2 linked regions of the Pseudorhodoplanes sinuspersici genome follow. The protein of the gene in region 2 interacts with the protein of the main gene of each other region in a pairwise test. Links are inferred from orthologs where the notes say so. Each region holds a gene or a part of one and is shown on either strand. Other genes may lie near its edges. The genes, in order: CAK95_RS24925 and cysE.

What was found.
Region 1: the proteins of cysE (region 2) and CAK95_RS24925 interact in binary tests that used the Escherichia coli proteins (3 or more experiments, as listed by UniProt). The link is inferred for Pseudorhodoplanes sinuspersici from one-to-one orthologs.

Annotation. Positions count from the first base shown.
Region 1 is NZ_CP021112.1:5,101,681-5,110,495, forward strand. What follows is about bases 3,527-6,375. They hold CAK95_RS24925 (pyridoxal-phosphate dependent enzyme), read right to left. Parts: upstream 5,708-6,375; coding sequence 4,346-5,707; downstream 3,527-4,345. Other genes in these bases: CAK95_RS24915 (ethanolamine ammonia-lyase subunit EutB), read left to right, coding at 3,527-3,551; eutC (ethanolamine ammonia-lyase subunit EutC), read left to right, coding at 3,548-4,333; CAK95_RS24930 (efflux RND transporter periplasmic adaptor subunit), read left to right, coding at 5,835-6,375. Also shown: CAK95_RS24905 (D-alanine--D-alanine ligase family protein), read left to right, coding at 1-771; CAK95_RS24910 (trans-sulfuration enzyme family protein), read right to left, coding at 811-1,980; more of CAK95_RS24915, read left to right, coding at 2,166-3,526; more of CAK95_RS24930, read left to right, coding at 6,376-7,004; CAK95_RS24935 (ABC transporter permease), read left to right, coding at 7,006-8,142; CAK95_RS24940 (ABC transporter ATP-binding protein), read left to right, coding at 8,153-8,815.
Region 2 is NZ_CP021112.1:4,263,529-4,272,464, reverse strand. What follows is about bases 2,474-5,443. They hold cysE (serine O-acetyltransferase), read right to left. Parts: upstream 4,385-5,443; coding sequence 3,563-4,384; downstream 2,474-3,562. Other genes in these bases: CAK95_RS20705 (alpha/beta fold hydrolase), read right to left, coding at 4,544-5,443; CAK95_RS20715 (DUF3126 family protein), read right to left, coding at 3,289-3,501; CAK95_RS20720 (hypothetical protein), read left to right, coding at 2,599-3,285. Also shown: CAK95_RS20740 (PilZ domain-containing protein), read left to right, coding at 1-362; CAK95_RS20735 (transglutaminase-like cysteine peptidase), read left to right, coding at 745-1,320; CAK95_RS20730 (gamma carbonic anhydrase family protein), read right to left, coding at 1,438-1,968; CAK95_RS20725 (DUF6949 family protein), read right to left, coding at 2,054-2,380; more of CAK95_RS20705, read right to left, coding at 5,444-5,452; CAK95_RS20700 (alpha/beta fold hydrolase), read right to left, coding at 5,463-6,215; CAK95_RS20695 (hypothetical protein), read right to left, coding at 6,257-7,420; CAK95_RS20690 (zinc-finger domain-containing protein), read left to right, coding at 7,626-7,874; CAK95_RS20685 (FAD-dependent monooxygenase), read left to right, coding at 7,891-8,936.

The sequences.
Region 1 (8,815 bases), 840 kb from region 2 along the record:
CCGGCCTACGACCAGAATGTCGCAAGCTATCTCGAATTGCTCCGCATCCCCTATACCGGCTGCAATCCGCGTGGATTGATTTTGTCACGCGGCAAGGATCTGTCGAAGAAACTCGTTCACTATCATCGCATTCCGACACCAGCCTTCGCCGTCTTCCCGATGAACCGGAGAATCAAGCGGCCTGACCGTCTGCCTTTTCCGCTGATTGTCAAAAGCCTGAGCGAGGATGCGTCGCTTGGCATTGCGCAGAAATCCATCGTCGATAACGACGACAGGCTGGAGGAGCGCGTCACCTTCATTCACGAAAAGATCGGCACCGCTGCGATTGCCGAGCAATATATCGACGGCCGCGAACTTTATGTCAGCGTGCTCGGCAACGAACGGCTGCGCCTTTTCCCGATCTGGGAGCTTGAATTCGGCGATATCGGCAGCCGCATTGCAACCGCCAAAGTGAAATTCGATGTCAAATATCAGGAAGAGCGCGGCATCCTGCAGGGCGCCGCTGTCGATCTTGCGCCGGACATTGAAAAGCGCATTTACAGCCTGACACGCCGCATTTGCCGCACCCTCGAACTCGACGGTTACGCGCGCGTCGATTTTCGGCTCGCGGCCGATGGCACGCCGTATTTTCTCGAGGCTAACCCCAACCCGGAAATCGCCCGCCATGAAGTGTTCGCGGAAGCGGCTGAATATGGCGGCATGAAGTATTCCGATATGCTGCGCCGGATCGTCCAGCTTGGCCTGCAGCGCAGCCGGAAGATGCAGCGCTAGCCTGAAGGCATTGCGAGTGGCGAGCCGGCCGCGTCCGTCTTACTTGATCGCAGCGAACGCGCCCTCCAGATCGGCGATCAGATCGTCCACGTCCTCGATCCCGACCGACAACCGCACAAGACCGTCGTTGATACCGAGCTCCGCCCTCACCTCTGGCGGTACCGATCCATGTGTCATCACGCCGGGATGCTCGATCAGGCTTTCGATGGCGCCAAGGCTTTCGGCGAGCGCGAATAATTCCGTCCGTTCGAGGAACGCTTTCGCACCATCGAGATCGGTTTTCAATTCCACCGAGATCATGCCGCCGAAGGCGCGCATCTGAGCTTTCGCCAACGCATGCTGCGGATGGCTCTCAAGTCCTGGATAGATCACGCGCTTCACTTTCGAATGCGCTTCCAGCCACTCGGCAATTTTCAGCGCCGATGCCGATTGCCGCTCCATCCGCAATGACAGGGTTTTCACGCCGCGCAATGCCAGGAATGAATCGAATGGCCCCTGGATGCCGCCGATGGCGTTCTGCAGAAAGCCGAGCCGCTCACGCATGTCCGCATTGTCGCCAACGACGGCAATGCCGCCGACCATGTCGGAATGACCGTTGAGATATTTCGTCGTCGAATGCACCGCAATATCGAATCCATGCTCGATCGGCCGCTGGATATAGGGGCTGGCAAAGGTGTTGTCGGCGACCGCAATGATCCTGTGCTTGCGCGCGATCTCGGCAATGCGCGTCAGGTCGGCGAGCTTCAGCAGTGGATTGGTCGGCGTCTCGACCCAGATCATCTTCGTGTCGGGGCGGATCGCCTTCTCCACCGCCGCCAGATCGCTCAGGTCGACATAGGTCGTTTTGATCCCGGCCGAGCGCTCGCGCACGCGCGCGAACAGCCGCCGTGTCCCGCCATAGAGATCGTCGGACGCCACCACATGCGCCCCCTGATCGAGGCATTCGAGAATGGTCGAGATCGCCGCGAGCCCCGACGCGAAGGCAAATCCGGCCGTCCCGCTTTCCAGATCAGCCACGCAGCGCTCGAAGGCCATCCGCGTCGGATTTTGCGAGCGCGCATATTCATAGCCTTTGTGAACGCCGGGACTCTGTTGCACATAGGTCGAGGTCGCATAGATCGGCATCATCACCGCGCCGGTCGTCGGATCGGGCGACTGGCCGGCATGGACGCAGCGGGTGGCAAAGCCGGGACGGTTGGGTTTGGTCATTGATGAAACACCGGTCTGTCGCTGTGCGATGAAAGATTCAGCACGCCAGTAATCACAAAACGTTAGTCTGGTCACGCCATAGAATAAGATGCTGCTGTACGGTCTGAATTCGATACTTATATTGCTGAAATCGATCTCGGGCTGTGTATCCCGTCCTGCATGGACGGCAACAAGGTCTGGCTTCCCTGATGTATTGCGCAACGATCGGCACCCAGCGTTATACGTTCGACGACCTGAAGACCTTGCTCGCCAAGGCAACGCCCCTGCGCAGCGGCGACCAGTTGGCCGGCGTTGCCGCCGAAACAGGTGAGGAACGCGTCGCCGCGCAGTTTGCGCTGGCCGACCTGCCGCTCGATACATTCCTGCGGCATGACGTCGTTCCCTATGAGACCGATGAAGTCAGCCGGCTGATCGCCGATACGCATGATCGCGATGCCTTTGCGACGGTGTCGCATCTCACCGTCGGCGGGTTTCGCGACTGGCTGCTGTCAGACGAAGCAACGGCCTCGTCACTCACCGCCCTCGCCCCCGGCATCACGCCGGAAATGGCGGCCGCCGTCTCCAAGATCAGCCGGCTGCAGGATCTGATGGTGATGGCGGCGAAATGCTCGGTCGTCACTCGCTTTCGCAATACCATCGGCTTGCCCGGACATTTCTCCGTCCGCCTGCAGCCCAACCACCCGACCGACGATGCCCGCGGCATTGCCGCCAGCATCCTCGATGGGCTCTTGCTCGGGTCAGGCGACGCCGTCATCGGCATCAACCCCGCCACCGACAGCGTCGAGCGCGCGCACATGTTGCTCTGCATGCTCGATGACATCCGCCAGAAGCTCGACATCCCGACACAAACCTGCGTGTTGGCGCATGTCACGACGACGCTCGAATTGATGCACAAAGGATCACCTGTCGATCTCGTGTTTCAATCCATCGCCGGCACGGAGGCGGCCAACAAGGCCTTCGGCATCGACCTCGCCCTGCTGACGGAGGCGCACGATGCGGCGCTATCGCTGAAGCGTGGCACGATCGGCAACAACGTCATGTATTTCGAAACCGGTCAAGGCAGCGCGCTTTCCGCCAACGCCCACCACGGGGTCGATCAACAAACGCTCGAAGCGCGCGCCTATGCCGTGGCGCGGCGCTACAAACCGCTGCTGGTCAACACGGTGGTCGGCTTCATCGGCCCGGAATATCTGTTCGACGGCAAGCAGATCACACGCGCCGGACTTGAGGATCATTTCTGCGGCAAGCTGCTCGGTCTGCCGATGGGTGTCGATGTCTGCTACACCAATCACGCCGAGGCCGATCAGGACGACATGGATGCGCTTCTGGCACTTCTTGTCGCCTCCGGAGTGAATTTTATTATGGGCGTTCCGGGCGCCGACGACATCATGCTCGGCTACCAGAGCACCTCGTTCCATGATGCGCTGGCGATGCGCGATCTCTTTGACCGCAAGCCGGCGCCGGAATTCGAGGACTGGCTGTCGCGGCAAGGGCTGATGAACGAGGCTGGACACATCCGCCCGCGCGAATTGCCCGGCCGTTTCCGCGCCCTGCTTCCGGATCTGTCATGACCGACGACTGCTCTCCACCGTCCGGCATGCCATCGCAAGTTGATGCGCTGTGGATCGATCTGCGCCGGCTGACAGCGGCACGGATTGGGCTCAAGCGCACCGGCGCGTCGCTCGCAACCAGTCCGCTGCTCGATTTCAGGCTGGCGCATGCCCGCGCCCGCGATGCCGTCCATGAGCCGCTCGACGACAAACGGCTCGCCGGCGATCTCGCGCCTCTCGGGCTGCCGGTGATCGATATCGCCAGCGCCGCCAACGACCGCACGAGCTATCTGATGCGCCCCGATCTGGGCCGCCAGCTTGCCAGCGGAGCTGAGACCGCACTGCAAGCATATACCGCGCGTTACGATATCGCGTTTGTCATCAGCGATGGACTGTCGGCGCGCGCCATACAGTCGCATGCGGCGCCGGTGCTGGCTCATCTGCTGCCTGCCTTGCAAAAGCGGAACTGGGCGATCGCGCCGCTTGTCATCGTTCGTAATGGGCGGGTTGCGATCGGCGACGCCATTGCCAACGTGCTGAACGCGGATTGCGTTGCGACACTCATCGGCGAGCGGCCGGGACTCTCTGCTCCCGACAGCATGGGAGTCTATTTGACCTGGCAGCCCAGCCCGCGAAGTACCGATGCCGACCGCAACTGCATCTCGAACATCCGGCCCGACGGCATCGGCTATGCGGATGCAAGCAGAAAGATGCGGCATCTTTTGCAGACCATCCGGTCGCAGCAGCTGTCGGGGGTGAAAATCAAGGACGGTTCAGATCGATTACTAGACAACGAAGGCTGATAAACAATCAGCTTATTGCATCGTCATGCGGAAATAATTGATCAGGTCGATCCGCGTCACGAGACCGAGATAACGATCTCCGTCCATCACGATCGCCACATAATCCTGCTTGAACAACGGGACCAGATCGCGGATCGGCGCATCCGCCGATATCGTCTCCAGCTTCGTCACCATCATGTCCTTGACCGGGCGGTCGAACGCCTTGTCCTCGCCGAGCGTCAGCACGGCGCCAAGGAGATCACTCTCGGTCACGAGCCCGACGATGCGGTCGCCTTCAATCACGGGAAGCTGCGATACATCGGAGGCTCGCATGCGGGCAAAGGCCGCACGCAGATTGTCCTGCGGCCGCACCTCGACGGCACTGCCGCCACCGTGCGGGCTGGATACCAGATCGCGCACCTTGCCGGTGCGCGCACCGATGAAGCCTTCCTGCGCGAGATAGGCTTCGTTGAACACCTTGGAGAGATATTTCGCGCCGGAATCGCAGACGAGTGTCACAACGCGTTTTGGCTCGCTCTGCTCGCGGCAATAGCGAAGCGCCGCCGCCAGCAACGTGCCCGATGACGAGCCGCCGAGAATACCCTCCGCGCGCATGAGCTCGCGTGCCGTTGCAAAGCTCTCACGATCGGGAATGGTATAAGCATCTTTCACCAACGACAGGTCGCAATTAGGCGGAATGAAATCTTCGCCGATGCCCTCCACTGCCCAGCTTCCGGCTGATCTCATCTCGCCGGTCTTCACATATGGCGCAAGGATCGACCCTTCCGGATCGGCCAGCACCATCTTCGTCTTCGGCGAATACTGGCACATGTAGCGGCCGATGCCGGTCAGCGTGCCGCCGGAACCGACGCCGACCACGATCGCATCGATATCGCCATCCATCTGCCGCAGGATTTCCGGCGCGGTCGTCTGCTCATGCGCGTAAGGGTTTGCCGGGTTTTCGAACTGGTTGATATAGATCGCGCCCTTGGTTCGCGCGGTGAGATCGGCGGCGAGATCCTGATAATAATCGGGATGGCCTTTGCCGACATCGGAGCGCGTGACGATGATCTCCGCGCCCATCGCCCGCGCATGCAAAATCTTCTCGCGCGACATCTTGTCGGGAACGACCAGAATGGTGCGATAGCCCTTGCGCGCGCCGACGAAGGCCAGACCCAGGCCCGTATTGCCGGCCGTCGCCTCGATCACCGTGCCGCCCGCCTTCAGCCGCCCGTCATATTCGGCCGCCTCGATCATCGCGCGCGCCGGCCGATCCTTGATTGAGCCGGACGGGTTCTGGCTTTCAAGCTTGAGGAACAGCCGGCATGGCCCGGTCTCGAGCCGGGTCACTTCAACCAGCGGCGTGCCGCCAATGAGATCGATGATCGAGGTCATTTAGATTTCGCTCCGGTCTCCCAGTCATACACGAAAGAGTGACGTCTGAAGACCGGTTGATCCAGCTCAATACGAGGCGATGCAATCCAGATCAGATACATTTGAATATTTGCAAATATGAGCAGTCATGTCGCCCAAGATCAAATTTTCTGCCGTGGCGGGCGCCGTCCTCATCGTGGCGGCTGCGATATTCTATTGGTACGGCACGCGGGAAATTGCGGTTCGGATTGCCAATCCGCAGACCGATACGGACGTCAGGGTCTTTGGCATTGGCACGGTTGAAGCTCAGGTCGTCTCCAAGGTCGGCTTTCAACTGGCCGGCAAGCTCAGCCAAATCGGCGCGGACCAAGGCGACTTTGTGAAAACGGGCACGCTGTTGGCCAAGCTCGACGACGACGCACAGCGCGGCAAGCTGATGAAAAGCGAAGCCGCCCAAAGGCAGGCCGCGGCCAACCTGCTCAGGGCACAGGCCCAGCGCGACCGCGCCGATGTCCTGTATCAACAGAAAAAAAGCGTCAACTTCCGGCGCCAGACCCTGGTCGGGCGCGGAACCGTGTCACAGGAAGCAGCCGAAGATACACAGGCCGCCGAAGAAATCGCACGCAGCGAGCTCAAACTGGTCGAAGCGGATGTCACTGTCGCCAATGTGTTGCAGGACGATGCCGCCGCACAACGACGGATCGACGCCGTCCTCCTCGATCAACATGAGTTACGCGCACCCTTCGATGCCAGGATCGTCGCGCGCCATAAGGAACTCGGCAGCGTGGCCAATGCCGGCGAAGCGGCCTTCACGCTGATCGAACCCGCTTCGATCTGGATTCGTGCCTATGTCGACGAAGCCTCCGCCGGCGGACTGCAAATTGGTCAGAAGGCTTTTGTCCGCCTTCGTTCTGAAGCCAATACCGAGGTCGAAGCCGAGGTCGTCCGCATCGATCAGGAGAATGACCGCGTTACCGAAGAGCGCCGCGTCTATGTTCGGTGTCTGCAATGCGGCCCGGAGCATCAATTCCGCTTCCTTGGCGAGCAGGCGGAAGTCGAAATCGTCAAGAAACGCATCGCCGCTGGGCAATTCATCCCGCTGAAATTCGTCGAAGGCTATGACGGTCGTTCCGGCACGATCTGGGTTCTCGAAAACGGTCGCCTGGCCAAACGACAGGTCCAATTCGGCGAACGGCTGCTGGATGGCCGCGTCCAAATCGTCGGAGGGACGACACCAGACACGGCCATTGTCGCCGACGACAAACCGGGAATGCGCGTAGGCCGTGCGGCGCGCGCCTCTTCCGATTCAGGATCATGACGTGAATCTCGCGTTACGCGATATCAAGCATAATCTCGGCCGGTTCCTGCTGACATGCCTGGGGCTCAGTCTGCTGCTCGGCATCGTGCTCGCCATGGTCGGCATTTACCGCGGGTTGATCGAGGAGTCGCTCGGTCTGGTTCGCGCGGCGAAAGCCGACATCTGGGTTGTCGAGGGCGGCACGCGCGGGCCGTTCGCAGAATCCTCGCGGCTCCCGGCCGACACACGCGAAATTATCGCCGCCCAGTGGGGCGTTGCCGCCGCCGGTTCCGTCGCCTACCAGAATGCGGAGGTCCTGCATCGCGGCACCACACAAAGGCTGCTCGTTGTCGGCTCCGAGATCGGGCGCATCGGCGGCGCGCCGCATATCGCAGAAGGCCGTCCGATCCTGCGCAGCCGCTATGAAGCGGTCGCCGATATCCAAACCGGCCTCGCGCTCGGTGAGCGGATCAAACTTGGGCGCGACAATTTCACGATTGTGGGATTGACGCGGGGGCTTGTCGCGTCCGGTGGCGATCCGGTCGTCTTCGTCTCGCTCCGTGATGCCCAGAAACTGCAATTCGATCTCACGCCCGCTGCCGCGCACCGCGAAGCCGCCAGAAATCCAGCAGCGACCGGTTCGACCGACACGGTGAATGCGGTGCTGGTGCAATTGCTGCCCGGAGTCAGCAGCGAGCAATTCGCCGCCGCCATTGATCGCTGGAAGCATCTGGGCGCGCTGACGCAGGATCAGCAGGAGACCGTTCTGTCACGATCGGTAATCGAACGTGCGCGACGCCAGATCGGACTGTTTACCAGCCTGCTCCTGGTTGTTTCTGCCGTGATCATCGGCCTCATCATCTACACGATGACAATCGACAAGAAGAAGTCGATCGCCACCCTCAAACTGATTGGAGCACCGGACAGCAGGATCGTCGGCCTGATCGTTCAGCAGGCTTTGGCGATGGGCGTCATCAGTTTCGCAGCGGGTGCGGCGCTCATCAACGCCATGCACGGATATTTTCCGCGCCGCGTCGTTCTCGAAAGCGGCGATGCCATGCTGCTCTTCGCCATCGTCCTGTGCGTTTGTTTATTGGCGAGCGGGCTCGGCGTCAGGACCGCACTGAACATCGACCCGGCGTCTGCCCTTGCAGGATGAGATATCGAACATGCCGGTTGTCGAGATCAGAAACATCTCCAAGCATTTCGGCGAAGGGTCAACGCGTGTCGATGCGCTGCGCGATGTCTCGCTCGATATTCACGCCGGGACAGTGATCGGACTGCGCGGCCCAAGCGGTTCCGGAAAGAGCACGCTTCTCAATGTGATCGGCTGTATCCTCGAACCCAATTCCGGAACGATGACTTTGAACGGCGAACTCGTCTATGCGCAGAAATGGCTGCGGCACGATCTGAGACGATTGCGGCTTGAGAAGATCGGCTTCATTTTTCAGTCGCACAATCTTCTGCCCTTTCTTAATGCGTGGGAGAATGTTGCCATTGCCAACATTCTGGCAGGAAAAAGCCAGGCGATGGCGCGGAAGCGCGCCATCGAGCTGCTCGCCTATCTCGGCGTCCAGAAGCGCAGCGGCGCCATGCCGGGTCAATTGTCAGGCGGCGAAGCCCAGCGCATTGCGATCGCTCGCGCGCTTGCGAATGATCCGCGCATCATCCTCGCAGACGAGCCGACGGCGGCTCTGGATTCCCAGCGTGCAGGCGCAGTCATGGACTTGCTGCGGAAGGTGGCGGAGGAACATCGCTCCGCCGTGATCGTCGTGACCCACGATGAGAAAATCTTCGATCGCTTCGATCGTATTTTCACATTGCGTGACGGT
Region 2 (8,936 bases):
GCTTTGCCTCCACCATCGGCGCAACGATGCGCAAGCGCGACAAGCTCGCAGCGCAATTGACGTGGCTCGCCAATCGTCACCTGCTGGCCTCGCCGGAAGATCGCCGCCACGGCCGCTATGTGCCACGCAATCCGATGACGATGCTGATCATGCCGAACGGTGTGAATATCGGCTGCCGTCTGATCGACGTCTCACTGTCCGGCGCTGCCGTTGCAACCGATCAAAGGCCGCCGATGGGCGCGCTTGTCACCATCGGAAAGGTGCAAGGACGGGTGGTCCGGCATCTGGACGACGGCTTTGCCGTTGAATTCCTTCGTTTACAGCATCCAGACTTTCTGGAAGAGAGCATCACCGGCGGGTAAACGCTGCGCGCGCAAGTTTCTGGAAACGCGCATCTTTTTTCATTCAAGCTCTCTTGTTTCACACCGAATTTCGTGCTGACGCGCCGGCATCGGAAGCGCCTGCGCGCACCTTTTATTGCAATTTCATCAAGCACTTCCGCGCCGATCATTCGCATTTTAATCAAATGCGTATTGATCGCATTTTATTCAATTTCGTTTCAATAGAGATAAGTATTCGCGCCAGTTTTGACTTGCTTTCGCGTCAAAAGTACTGCGCCGACTTAGCGGCAATACAAAGGCTTTGTGGGAATGTGGCCCCAACAATAAAGGGAAGGGGTCAGGCGTGCGACGGGTTGCTCACAAGCTGCGGGACAGTTTGAAAATTGCTGCGGCGGGCTGTTTTATTGTGTTGTGTGCGGGTGGTGCGCAGGCGCAAACAAGTCCGCGTCCGCTTTTCGTCTCGCTCGGCGATGCATCGCGCCCGCCGATCGGATGGATCGAATTTTGCGCGGATAATCCGCGCGAATGCTCTGCGCCGCGGGGCGAACCACGTGACGTGGTTTTGACGAACAAGGCCTGGAAAGATCTGGCCCGGATCAACAAATGGGTCAATGATACGATCAAGCCGGTCACGGATATGGACCATTGGGGCGTGGTCGAAAAATGGTCCTATCCGGAGGATGGCAAAGGCGATTGCGAGGACTATGTCCTTTTAAAGCGCCGCATGCTGATTCAGGCGGGATGGCCTCGCGAGGCGCTGCTGATCACTGTCGTTCGCGAACGTAACGGCGACGGTCATGCTGTACTGACTGTGAAAACCGACAAAGGGGAGTTCATCCTCGATAACCAGCATCCGGACATTCGTCTGTGGTCGGATACGGATTATCGCTTCGTAAAGCGGCAGACACAGTTCGATCAGAACGTATGGGTTTCACTCGGCGACCCGCGGCCGCTTATGGCAACCGCAACATCACGCTGAGTTGAGAAGGAAACGCGGTCCCGGTCACGTCCCCACCCCTCCCCGTCCCAGACCGGGCTCGCGGCGGCCGACCTTCCCCCCAAGGTCGGCCGCACCTTTTTTGGTGATGCAATTTTTTCAACCGATGCGCTTTAGATGTTCGGCATATTCGCGTGAACGGCGGACGTAATGATCGGCGCCGCGTCGTATGCCTGCAATGGCGTCGTCGGTCAGTGGACGAATGACACGCGCCGGCGATCCTACGATCAATGAATTGTCCGGAAACGACTTGCCTTCGGTCACCAGGGCACCCGCTCCCACCAGCGAATTGTTACCGATCCGCGCGCCGTTCAGCACGATCGCGCCCATGCCGATCAGGCTGTTGTTGCCGATGGTGCAGCCATGCAGCATCACCTTGTGGCCAATGACGCAATCCTCACCGATGATCATCGGAAAACCGGGATCGGTATGAAGGGTCGCGTTGTCCTGGATCTGCGAGCGATGGCCGAGTTCGATCCATTCGTTGTCGCCACGCAGCACGGCGCCGAACCAGATGCTTGTATCGCTCTTCATGCGGACGCGGCCGACAAGCACGGCGGTCTCGGCCACCCAGTAGCGTCCATCGGCCGGAAATTCGGGCCCTTGCCCGTCAAGCTCGTAGATCGGCATCCTGTGCTGTTCCCCTCAACGCCGTCGGCAAAAATGAATTCCGGTTTTGCGGATGATGACGCGGGAACGCAACCTTGAATGCCGCTCAGGCCAATCCCAACATGGCAACAGCGGCGACAACGAATTTGCCGGACAGCACGCTCCAGAGCCCGGCTGTCACGGTTGCGACCATGGCGGTAACGAAATTATCAAGGCCCGACCGGCGGACGAAGATCGCATTCCGCATGATGATGAACGGCGCTGCAAAAACCAGGAACGGCACATGCGCGACGGCGGCCACCCCTGTGCCGTCACCGAAAATATTGAAGCTTGCCGGACGGGCGGTGAATACTTGGTAGCCGGTCGCAAGCGCACCTGCGACGGAAAATCCCAGCAACAGAACGTAGATCGAATGCAATGCGTCGGCCGACACCGTCGGTACTCCCAGCCTCTTTCAAAAACGCTTTTCCCCGCATGATGTTGCAAACGCTGCGGCCTACGGCCAGCGCTTCGTTAAGAAAGGGTTAATGGTCAAAAATTCAATTCGAACGGTCACTTAAGGAAGCCCGCCTATACTCCGCCGCTGATTCGCGTTTTGTCAGGCAGGCTTTCTCTATGGCGATGAGCCACATTCATCACCGATCTTATGCAATGCCAAAGCTGCGTAAGCGCAGCTTCCTGTGGTTGCCGGTTGCCATCTTCATCGCCGGCGTGGTCGCCGCCGGAATATGGGTGACCTATCTCCTTTGGCCGCGCTGGCCGGCGGATGTAGCGCTCGACGCCCCGACCCTGCCGATCACGGTGAACGGGGTCAATTTCAACATCCCGCCCGCTGCGATCCGCAACAAGGTACAAAGAAAGGCCGGGACTCAGGAACGGATCGACCTGGTCTTCATGTGGCCCTCGCTCATGCCGCCGGACCCGGCTGTGAGGGCCGATCCGGCCGCCTCGGCCATATCCGTCGACCGCGTATTTCTGACCGTGGCGTCTTACGGCAACACGCTTCCGGTGATCGATCGTCTCAAGACAATCTATCCGCGCTATCTGGATGTCAGCATCGCCATGGAACCGGGCGGCCTGACCGTCCGTCCCTTTCGCGATAGCACGCCCTATCAGGGCGAGGACATCCTCTACGACAACAGCAATCGGGAGCGCTTCATCGTCCGCTGCACGCGCGACGATGCGCGAGGCACAGTCGGCATGTGCCTCTACGAGCAGCGCGCGGGCCAAGCCGACATCACCGCGCGCTTTCCGCGCGAATGGTTGTCGGACTGGACCGCTGTCGCCGATGGTCTTGAAAAGCTGATCAAGCGGCTGCGTGCCGCGCAGCGGCCGTAAGTCTTACGGCTCCAGATCCGTTTCCAAAATCGCCATCTGGAAATTATAGGACTTGTCGTCGTCCTCGTCATCGACGAACAGCACACCGATGAACTCATCGCCGATATAGACTTCGGCGGAATCGTCCTTCTTTGGACGCGGTACAACCCGGATCTTCGGATTGTCGAACAGCCGCTTCAAATAGGAATCGAGCTTTTTGATTTCCTGGACGTCCACTATCGCGCTCCCTCTACCCCGCGTCGCGACGCAGGCCATCGAACCGTGAATCAGGCGGCTATCAATTCCCGATATCGAAGAGCATGTCCATACGCCGCGACGGTTCTGCGCAACCTGCGGTGCCGACGACACGGGCGGGGACGCCGGCGACGGTGACATTGTTGGGAACCGGCTTGATGACGACCGAGCCGGAGGCGATGCGCGCGCAATGGCCGACTTCGATATTACCGAGGATCTTGGCCCCTGCCCCGATCAGCACACCATGGCGGATTTTCGGATGACGATCGCCGTCTTCCTTGCCGGTGCCGCCGAGCGTCACGCCATGCAGCATCGACACGTCGTCATCGATCACCGCGGTTTCACCGACCACCAGGCCAGTGGCGTGATCGAGGAAGATGCCGCGGCCGATCTGGGCGTTGGGGTGAATGTCGCACTGGAAAACCGCGGACGAGCGGCTCTGTAGATAATAGGCAAAATCCGTGCGCTGCTTGCGATAGAGCCAATTCGCCAGCCGATGTGTGACGATGGCATGAAAACCCTTGAAGTACAGGACCGGCTCGATGAAACGATTGGTGGCCGGGTCGCGGTCGATCGTCGCGACGATGTCGGCACGGAAGGCATCGCCGATCGAGGGCTCGTCCTGCAATGCGTCGGCGTAGGCCTGCCGGATCACTTCACCGGACATATCCGGATGATCCAGCCGCTCCGAAGCACGATGCACGACGGCGTCTTCCAGACGGTCGTGATGCAGGATCGTGGAATAGATGAAGGTGGCCAGCGCCGGTTCGGCGCGCACGATCTCCTCGGCCTCCTCACGGACCTTCGCCCAGACCGGGTCGACTTTGCTGACTGTACTTGCCGGCTTCGTCAGATGCTGCGCCATGATGGATACGCCTCGGCTGCCCACTGTTGCTTTACGTGGGCTAACACATAGAGGTTGAAATTGATCTCCGCCACCCCGCTTTTCAGGCTGTGGGGGCTATGGTTTCCGCATGGCTATAGAATATTATTCTACGAAAACGCGCTATCTATCTCTGCCGTCTCAGCTTTTGGTAGCAATGGACTGATGCAATCCGCCGAGAAAATCCAGCACGGCGCTGGCAAAATCATCGTTCTGATCCCCTGCCACCATGTGCCGGGCACCGCCGACATCGACATACTTTGCGTGCGGCACGAGTTCGCGAAATTCCTGTACATGCGCTTCCTGCACCAGCTCGGATGAGCCGCCGCGCACTAGCAGCGTCGGGATTTTCAGGTTGCGCGCAGCCCCGAGCAGCATCTGTTCCATGCGTTCGCGGTCGGGATCGAACCCCTTGCGCGAGTCCATGAACCGCGGGTCCCAATGCCAGCGCCATCGGCCATCAGGCGACAATCGCAGGTTCTTCTTCAGACCTTCGTTGCTCTTCGGGCGTGGCCGGTGCGGCAGATATTCGGCCACAGCATCGGCCGCCTCCTCGACCGTCGCGAAGCCTTCCTTGGCATGGGCGCGCATGAAGCCCTGCACCTTGGCGACGCCCTCATAGTCGACGCGCGGGGTGATATCGACCAGCACGATGGACGACAGGAGATTCTTGCCAGTGTCGCGCATGGTCTCGCCTTCGGCGAGCATTGACGAAATGCCGCCAAGCGATGCGCCGATCGCAGCTGGCTTGTGTCCCGCCCGCCTCGCCAGCTCGGCGGCAACGGCTTTCACATCCTGCGCGAAGTCCTCGAAGGTGTAAGCGCCATTATCCACCCACGCCGACTCGCCATGGCCGCGCTGATCGATCGCATAAGCGGTCCAGCCACGCTGCGCGAGTTGCGCAGCCGTTGCACGCCAAGCATGCCGCGTCTGCCCGCCACCATGCAACAGGATAACGGGAACACCTCGATCGCCGAACACATCGCTGACAAGTGTGTTGCCACTCGCGCCGGTGAAAGTCGTCTTGTCCGGTGTCACATGCTTGGTCATGAGGTTGCTGTCACGCTCTCTCGCTCAGGAATTGCAGCACGCCATTCTTGAACACACGGTCGCCGACAGCGCGCATGTGATCGCGTCCCGGAATATCGAGCACTGTCGCATGTGGCATGAGCGCAGCCAGCTTGTCCGCCGGTCCCGCCACTTCGTCGGTGGTGCCAACTGCGACCAATGTCGGCGTCTCGATCGCTGCGACTTCATCCGGCGTCATGGTCTGCCGGGAGCCGCGAATGCAGGCCGCAAGCGCGCGCCGATCTGATTTCGTCTGATCGGCAAAAGCGCGGAATGTGCGGCCCATCGGATCGGTGACATCATCGAGCGATGGTGCTTCGAGCGCATCGGCAATGTCTTCGGGCAGCCCTGCCCCATCGATGAGCTTGTAGCCAAGCCCGCCGAGGATCGCCGAACGCACGCGCTGCGGATGCGCGGCACAAAGGAACGACGTGATCCGCGCGCCCATCGAATAGCCCATGATATCGGCGCGTTCGATATCGAGATGATCAAGCAACGCACGAACGTCCTCGGCCATCTTGTCAGTATGATAATCCGCCGGATTGTAGAGCTTGGACGACTGGCCGTGGCCGCGATTATCGTGCGCAATCACACGAAATCCGGCCCCAGTCAGCGTCGTAACCCAACTCGGAAAAGCCCAGTTGACCTCGCGATTGGACGCAAAGCCGTGGATCAGAACAATGGGGTCGCCCTGGCCTTCGTCGAGGTAAGCGATCTCGACGTCGCCATGTTTGAAAATCGGCATGTGATGAGAGTTCAGCCTGAATAGAGGAATGAGGCCGGACACTAAACCTGCGACGGCGCCATTGCCAAGCGCCGCTGCCGCGCGAGTTCGCGTTTTGCGCGGCGGACCTTCCCCCGTTGCAGGGCTCGCCACGTGACCCGCTCCACCGCGGCCTTGGTGGACGCAATGAATCCGAAGATCGTGAGCGCCGCCCACAAGACCCACAAGGAAAGATCGAACGCGGCGACGGTCAGCGCGATGGCACCGCGTCCGAGCAACTTCAGGATGGCGCGGGTCTTGCCCCCTTCTTTCTCCGCCAGCTTGGCAACACGCGCCATTTCGCGCGGAGAGTCGGAGATGCGCAGGCCGTCCAGCGCTGCCCGCGTACCGGCCTTGCCCTGAACGCTGCCGATATTGCTGCTCAGACGAAACAGATCGTCGGCTTTGTTGAGCTTCACGGCTTCGCGCGCGGCGCGTACGGCAACAGCCGGCTCGGTCAGCGAGGCGCCGGCAAAGGCCTTGCGCATGGCGCTCCAGTCCACCACCGACCGAAGCGATCGCGTCACCGCGCCCGCCATCCGCGAACTGATGCGTCCGGTCTTGCGTGCCGCCTTCACCAGCGAAAGTCCCATGCGGGCCGGTGCACCGGTACCGAGCGAAGCGTAGGTGCCGGCCGTGACGGCGATGCCGACCGCCGATAATCCGAGGATGAGATGATCGGCCTCCTGGCCTGCGGCCAGATGCGAGCCTTCCCGGATCATGTCGCGGATATCACCGAACACGAACAGGTCGCCGACCGCTGTTCCGGCAAGGCTGACGAGATCGTCAGGCTCGCCGACGATCAGGCCACGGGTAAAATTGCCGGCGGTTGAAAGGGCGCTATTCGCCTTCTCGACGGCGGCATCGACTTTGGAGGCCAGCTCCGGCGCAACCGTCACGTTCCGGTCATGCGCGAGATCAACGAAGCTTTTGGCGAGTTCGGCGTCGTTCGCCGCCAGCGCCGCCTCGATTTCCTTTGCGGCGATATCGGCATTGAAGCTGCGGGCGAGCTTGCGATCGGCCAAGGCTGCCGGATCGTCCTGTACGGCCAGGAGCCAACCGGCTTCGATCGCGTGCGGCAGCAGTGCAACGGCGGCAACCCCGCAGGCGGCGGCGGCCAAGGCAAGCAGCTTCACACGCAGCAGCGAGGCGCGTCTTCGCCCGGCGGGTGGTTCTGGGATGGACATGGTGAGATCTCGATCGCGCCGTGTGTCGCTGTTCAACCTGTTGCCGCAACTGGACTTTTCAAGAACCTCAACGCGACCAAGACTGGCGGATTTAGGCAATTCACGCCGGCTGGTTAATTCCGAAAACCGGCATTGATTCACCCAAAACCGCCGCTATGGTGCAGCCGATATAGGCACCATTCCAGACAAATTCGAGGCGCCGCCCATGGCCGACCACATCATCCCGCATTTCCAGAACGATGCCGGTGTTCCGGTGATCGAGGTCGGCGCCAAGGAATTCATGTGCATCGGCGCTCGGCCGCCGTTCGACCACCCGCATGTGTTCTGCGACATGGGCGACGACACCGAGATCATCTGCGAATATTGCTCCACCCTGTTCCGCTACGACCCGAAGCTCGATCCGCACGAAGCGCGGCCACCGGAATGCGCGTGGACGGAGCCCAAGGCCGCCTGATCCGTTATTGGTTTAGGTGGGCTCATCGCGAACCATCCTTATTGCAGGCGCCGGTATTGGTGGATTGACGGCGGCGCTGGCGCTCGTCCGCGTCGGCTACCGGATCATTATCGCTGAACAGGCCGACAGCCTTGGCGATGTCGGCGCCGGCATCCAGCTGTCACCCAACGCAACGCGCATTCTGAATGCGCTTGATGTCGGCCCGCGGCTCAAAACAACAGCGGTCGTCCCGGACGGCGTGTCAGTGCGGCACGCGCGTTCGGGGTCGGAAATCGTCTTCATGACGTTGGGTCACGGCGCACAGTTTCGCTATGGCGCACCCTACTGGATGCTTCATCGTGGCGACCTGCAGGCCGGACTGCTCGAAGCTGTGGCGGAGCAACCCGACATCGCAATCAAACTCGGAACGAGGCTCGACGATTTCGCCGTTCATACGCATGGCGTGACGGCGCAACTCAGCAGCAAGCAGAGCGTTAGCGAAGAGCGTGTCCTCGGCATCGTCGGCGCCGATGGTTTGTGGTCGGCGACACGCGCGCGTTTGGGAGACAAGACCAGGCCCGGTTTCCGCAATCGCACGGCGTGGCGTGCGGTGGTGCCATCGTCGATGGTACCGGACCAATTCCGACGGCCGGTCACTTATCTTTGGCTCGGACAGAATGCTCATCTCGTGCATTATCCGGTCCGCTGCGGCACGCTGATCAACATCGTCGCCATTGTCCGCGACCGCTGGAATGAACCGGGCTGGTCCGCACCCGGCGCACGCGATGAATTATTCCGTCGCTTCACCAAAGACGAATGGGCGCAAGATGCCCGCGATCTGCTCGCCATGCCGGAAGACTGGTTGAAATGGGCCTTATTCGACCGTGACACCGCCGGCTTTCCCGGGCAGGGGCCGGTGACCCTGCTTGGCGATGCCGCACATCCGATGCTGCCGTTCCTTGCGCAAGGCGCGGCCATGGCGATCGAGGATGCTGCTGTTCTCGCCCGATGCCTCGGCTCGCCGGACGGTGATCCTGCGTCGGAGATGCGACGGTACGAAACCACACGCAAGAACCGCGTGCG